One region of the Rahnella sp. EDr1-12 genome, then DNA from elsewhere that is predicted to be linked to it. Evidence: riboswitches for the same ligand, from Rfam matches in the RefSeq annotation. Region 1 holds a riboswitch; the other holds the start of a gene.
What was found. Region 1 has a riboswitch for thiamine pyrophosphate ahead of thiC (phosphomethylpyrimidine synthase ThiC). Riboswitches for the same ligand answer to the same signal wherever they lie in the genome.
Positions count from the first base shown of each region.

Region 1 (3,208 bases):
CGTCATATTCCCAGGCAATTTTGGTCAGTTCGCCCAGCGTGCGTAATTCAGCGAATTGCGCTTCGTCATTCGCATCCTGAATTGAACCCGGACGCAGGCCATCGCCCAGCGAAAGAGAAACATCATAGGCGGCGCAGATTTCGCAGATTTCGCGGAAATGCTCAAACAGGAAACTTTCGCGATGATGGGAAAGGCACCATTTCGCCATAATCGAACCGCCGCGTGACACAATACCGGTCAATCGTTTGGCGGTCATCGGCACATAACGCAGTAATACGCCTGCATGGATAGTGAAGTAATCGACGCCTTGTTCGGCCTGCTCCAGGAGCGTATCGCGGAACATTTCCCAGTTGAGGTCTTCGGCAACGCCGTTCACTTTCTCCAGCGCCTGATAAATCGGCACTGTACCAATGGGCACCGGGCTGTTACGCAGGATCCACTCACGGGTTTCGTGGATGTAGCGACCGGTGGAGAGATCCATCACCGTGTCTGCGCCCCAGCGTGTCGACCACACCAGCTTCTCGACTTCTTCTTCGATAGATGACGTCACTGCGGAGTTACCGATATTGGCGTTAACCTTCACCAGGAAGTTTCGGCCAATGATCATTGGCTCTGATTCGGGATGATTGATGTTGGCGGGAATAATCGCGCGACCGGCGGCGACTTCCTGACGTACAAACTCCGGCGTGATATTGGCAGGAAGATGCGCACCGAAACTTTCACCCGGATGTTGCTGCCGCAATACTTCGCCGCGGATCCGCTCGCGGCCCATATTTTCGCGAATAGCGATGAATTCCATTTCAGGGGTAATGATGCCTTTTCGCGCGTAATGCAGCTGCGTAACATTTTTACCGGACATGGCTTTTCGCGGGCGCGGCAGAAGTTCGAAGCGCAGGTGATCCAATCCGTCATCGGCCAGACGTTGCTGGGTAAAACCCGAGCTGACCTGCGGAAGTTCTTCGGTATCTGCCCGGTCGGCGATCCAGCTGGCGCGGCATTTTGCCAGCCCGGCATGTACGTCGATAGACGCTTCCGGGTCGCCATAAGGCCCGGCTGTTTCATACACCGGGATGGCTTCGTTCTCTTCGTACTTTGGATTGTCTTTGCCGCCGCCTGTCAGCGTCGGGCTGAGCTGTATTTCACGCATCGGCACGCGGATATCAGCGCGAGAGCCTTGCAGATAAATACGTCGGGAATTAGGAAAGGCTTCGCCCTGCAGGCTGTCGATAAACGACTGTGCCTGCGCACGTTGTTCACGGCGACCAGAGGGTTTCTTTTCAGAAATAACGGGTTTTTGGGTACTCGACATAGCAAATTCCTCGCAAAAAAACGTGATGGAAAATTGCTTGTCTGGAGGTTTACGGCAGGAGTAAAAATGGGCGGTTTAGCGCAGGCGGCCTGATACAGGCTGATGCCAAATCGCGCAAAACGCATAACATTACTCTTGTTCCCTTCGCGGGTACTAACCCGATCAGGTTCCGCGGATCCCGAATTAACGGTCTCAGCCTGGCGTAATCTCCGTGAGGAAAATTATGCGCTAGGCACTCCGACAAGAAGCCTCAATATAGGAGGCCGATGATAAAACTACAACCCTTCGCAGGGTCTAAACTTCAAACGGCTTAAGCCGGTCTGGCGAGATGATCGTCGTTGGCAGGCGGTAAAGGTGTTCCATCGACCGGATCAAATGCCAGGATAATTAATTGATCTTCAAGCTGAAAACGCGCATCCAACGCTTCACCAATATCGGATAATGCATAATGGAAGGCGAAAGCATTGTCATCATCAATATCATTTTCTGTGTAACTGTCATGGAAAGCCATGATAGTTTCAGTGTTCAGCTCCAGCGCAGGGTATATTTTGGCAGCTTGTGATTTAACTGAGCTGCCTGCGCTGGCGACTTCATCGATTATCCGCTGATAAAGATGGAAATGGCCGGCAGAGAGATAGTCCACCAGATTATGACAAAAGTTATCCAGCGCTTTTTCATTCAGTGGGGTATGTTTTTCTTTATTGGGTTTCAGACCGACCAGTGTGCAGTATGCAACCAGCAGTTCTTTGCGCGCGTGCAGCCATTGGTCTACTAACTCATTACTGCCACCAACGCGTTGGGTCAGTCTTTCCAGACGATTTAGCATGGTTGACTCCGTGAGCGATAAAAAAGTAACCAAAATGTGAAGGTTACTAATGTTAAATTTCTGTCTCAGATTGTCAGTCTCGTCGAGGTTATGCAACAACAATTATGGAATTACAGATCACAGAGCAACATAACGGCTGGTGGGTCATCAGCCATGAAGGCAAGCTATGGCTGCCTGAAGGTGAACTGCCGTTTGGCAGTGCAACGCAATTCTCTCTGACCGGCAAAACGGCACGTCAGATTGGCGAGTGGCAGGGCGAGCCGGTCTGGCTGGTGCGTCAGGCGATGCACAACCACATGGTGTCGGCCCGCCAGTTGCTCGATCAGGATCGCGGATTATTCCAGCTGGTCGGGCGCGGTGTGCAACTGGCTGAATTTTATCGATCTCATAAATTCTGCGGTTACTGCGGCCACGAAATGCAGGTCAGTAAAACCGAGTGGGCTGCGCTCTGTAGCCACTGTCGTGAACGCTATTATCCGCAAATTGCGCCATGCATTATCGTGGCTATCCGCCGGGGTGATGAAATTCTGCTGGCGCAGCATGTCCGCCACCGTAACGGAATTCACACGGTGCTGGCCGGTTTTGTTGAAGTCGGCGAAACGCTGGAAGAAACCGTGGCGCGCGAAGTCATGGAAGAGAGTCACGTCCGCGTGAAAAACGTGCGCTACGTCAGCTCGCAGCCATGGCCTTTCCCGAATTCGCTGATGATGGCTTTTATGGCTGACTATGACAGCGGTGATATTCAGCACGATCCGAAAGAGCTGCTGAATGCGGGCTGGTATCGTTATGACGCCCTGCCGTTATTGCCGCCGCCGGGCACCATCGCGCGTCGACTGATCGAAGACACTGTGGCGCTATGCCGCGCCGCGAGCGATGAAGACGACGTGTAGCGTAAGTGTTGCGTGTTAGAATGCCGCCAGATTAATGCCGTGCCGCCCGAATACTGAAGGAAAGAACCAGAATGAATGAGTTGAAAAATGACCGTTACCTGCGCGCCCTGTTACGTCAACCGGTGGACATCACGCCGGTATGGATGATGCGTCAGGCAGGCCGCTATTTGCCAGAATATAAAG
Region 1 is NZ_JBLZNY010000012.1:7,017-10,224, reverse strand. It holds gene thiC (phosphomethylpyrimidine synthase ThiC) at 1-1,309, opposite strand, end outside; TPP riboswitch at 1,432-1,559, opposite strand; gene ACO0U8_RS23745 (Rsd/AlgQ family anti-sigma factor) at 1,620-2,135, opposite strand; gene nudC (NAD(+) diphosphatase) at 2,240-3,025, shown strand; gene hemE (uroporphyrinogen decarboxylase) at 3,097-3,208, shown strand, end outside.

Region 2 (3,208 bases), on a different contig from region 1:
GCATGAAGAGATCACCCCGCAGGCACTGTGGTTGCTGGCAGATTCATCGTGGTTCAGCGGCAAAAAACTGCAAAAAGATGGCGAACTGGAAGGCTTGTGGCTGCATGAGCAGTTTATTGGCCGACGCAGCGGCGAACACGCGGCGCTGGTTCTTTCATGGAAAGATGAAGAGAATCAGGACATCGCCAGTTATCTGTATGAGCGAATTTCTGTCAGCCAGATCCGGGTGATGCTGCGCCCGCGTAAAGACGAGAAATTCTATCCGCTCAATCCGTTTGATGCCGTGCATTTACAGCGGGCGCTGATGATGTTTCATCAGGCAGAACAGGCACTGGAAAAATCGCAGCGCAGCGCCTGACTGCCCTTCACTCTCGCCTTACCACCAGCGATGAAAATGATGCACCGGCCCGATGCCCTGCCCGACATCCAGCGAGTCGGCCTGTATCAGCGCCTGTTGCAGATAGGCTTTGGCTTCGCGCACAGTGTCTGCCCAGCCGCTGTGGCGCGGGCGCAGTGCCGCCAGGGCGGCTGACAACGTACAGCCGGTGCCATGTGTATGGCGGGTGTTCACCCTCGGCGCAGTGAAACGCTCACGCGTATCCCGCATAAATAACCAGTCCGGACTCTCTTCGTCGCTAAGATGCCCTCCTTTCATCAACACCGCGCCACACCCCATCGCCAGTAAAGCTTCGCCCTGCTCACGCATTTCCGCTTCACTGGTGGCGATGGCGCATTCAAGCAACGCTGCTGCTTCGGGCAGGTTTGGGGTGATGATCGACACCTGAGGCAAAAGCAGCCGCCGCAACGCCTCGACCGCTTCCGGCTGCAATAAAGGATCGCCACTTTTCGCCAGCATCACAGTATCGAGCACCACGAACGGCGGCTGATAATGGCCAAGCCGCTCCGCCACCGTTTCCACAATCTGACTGTTTGCCAGCATGCCAATTTTAGCGGTGTCGATACGCACATCGCTGAGGACGGAATCAAGCTGCGCCGCCACAAACTCCGGTGCGATGTAACAGACCGACTGAACGCCACGGGTATTTTGCGCCACCAGCGCCGTGATCACGCTGGTGCCATAAGCGGCGAGGGCGGAGAAAGTTTTTAAATCCGCCTGAATGCCCGCACCGCCGCTCGGGTCAGTTCCGGCAATGGTCAGCGCATTAATGCGTTTCATGACAGCCCTCCCCGTTCAGCCATGTTTCATTCAATAAATACAGATTATCGAGGAACGCTGGCGTAAAGCTGCCGGGCCCGCGGGCTGTCGCACAAGCCCGTTCACCGGCACATGACATGACGCGACACGCCGCCGCGACGTTGTCCAGCCGGTCGCCCGGTAATGCCGAAAATGCCGCCACCACGGCAGATAATGCACAGCCGGTACCGACCACGCGGGTCATCATCGGATGCCCGCCCGGCACAGCCCAATGGCGTTTGCCGTCGGTGATGTAATCCGTTTCGCCGGTCACAGCCACTATCGCCCCGGTTTGCTGCGCCAGTTGCTGTGCGGCAGGCAGAGCGGAAAGCGAATCGTCGCCGCTGTCAACGCCGCGGCCTGACGCGCTCAGGCCACTGAGGGCACGGATTTCAGACGCATTGCCACGAATGGCGGCGGGTTTTAACGGAAGAATATTGAGGCAAAATTCGGTTCGCAAGCTCAGGCCACCGACCGCGACGGGATCTAACACCCAGGGTTTCCCGGCCTGATTGGCGGCATGAATCGCCGCCAGCATCGCGTTAGCGTGGGGATGTGTGAGCGTGCCGACGTTCACCAGTAAGGCATCGGCAATGGCGCTGAACTGCGCCGCTTCATCGGGATCGACCACCATCGCCGGAGAGGCACCCAGCGCCAGCAGGACATTGGCAGTAAAAGATTGCACCACATCGTTGGTCAGGCAATGGACCAGCGGTGAGGCATGGCGGAGTTGATGTAAAGAACCGGCGGCAGTAGCACCGGGAAATACGGAAGGTCGGACGTTCATAAGTCTCCCAACCGGCTTTCAGGAAGGCGGCATCGGGAGAGATACCTGACTTCCCTACGCTGGCATAATCCAGATCAGGTAATACGGGTAAAATCTCAGCCGTTCTTTTGCAAGCGCGGCACCCCGAGTCAAGGGAGCATTATTGGTGTGGACGGCGGGAAGATCAATCAGCAATTGATACAAAAAAGCCCTGTCCATTGACAGGGCTGATGAAACAACCGCAATTTACAGCGTAGCCGGCACGTCGCCAGTCGTGCCTTCGCTGCGCGCCTGCCACAACGTTATCCAGCGCAGAACTGATGCCACCATAATCACCGCGCCGAGGGCGACCATGATGATTGAGATGGTGCCGTTGAACAGGTTGAAACCTTTGGCCGCAGAATTGAAATACACATGTGCGACCATCCAGTACGCCGCATAGTTGACCGTGACATAGAGATAAGCCAGCGGGATCAGGCAGGTCAGCATGTAGCGGCGTTTGTCCGCCAGACGCAAGATAATGGTCGCGCCAATCATCAGGCCAATTGAGGCCATCAGCTGGTTTGAAACGCCAAACAGCGCCCAAACGGAGTTGATGTCGCCCGAGTTAAGAAGGTATCCCCACAGCAGGCAGGCGACGATGCTGCACGCCACTGCGCCCGGCCACCAGTCAGTACGTTTGAGCGGCGCCCACAGATCGCCGAAGAAATCCTGTAACAGATAGCGCGCCACGCGGGTTCCGGAATCCACGGCCGTCAGGATAAATACCGCCTCGAACATCACCACAAACTGGAAGAAGTACGAAGACAAATGGCTGAACCACGGGATGCGAGTAAAGATATCCGCCATGCCGACCGCCAGCGTCACCGCCCCGCCGGTACGGCCACTGAGATCCAGACCAATTTCCTGGCTGAGTGTCGGCAGATTCACCACCTGCATCCCCAGACCGGCAAAAACCTCGGGCGCCGAGTTGATCGCAAAGTAATCCGCCGGGTGCAGCGCGGTCGCGGCAATCAGCGCCATCACGCCGACCACGCATTCCGCTAACATCGCACCAAAACCGACCGGTAAGATGTCGCTCCATTTATCGATTTGCTTCGGCGTCGTGCCGGAACCGATAAATGCGTGGAAGCCGGAGATCGCGCCACAGGCGATAGTGATTGAGATAAACGGCCAGACCGGCCCGGCCAGCACAGGGCCGCCACCGTGGATAAACGGCGTGATCGCCGGAAACTGGATCTCAGGGT
Region 2 is NZ_JBLZNY010000002.1:799,967-803,174, forward strand. It holds gene ACO0U8_RS13015 (hypothetical protein) at 1-358, shown strand, start outside; gene thiD (bifunctional hydroxymethylpyrimidine kinase/phosphomethylpyrimidine kinase) at 377-1,177, opposite strand; gene thiM (hydroxyethylthiazole kinase) at 1,164-1,982, opposite strand; TPP riboswitch at 2,017-2,118, opposite strand; gene ACO0U8_RS13030 (carbon starvation protein A) at 2,208-3,208, opposite strand, start outside.
Region 2: another riboswitch for thiamine pyrophosphate. It lies ahead of thiM (hydroxyethylthiazole kinase); the one in region 1 lies ahead of thiC (phosphomethylpyrimidine synthase ThiC).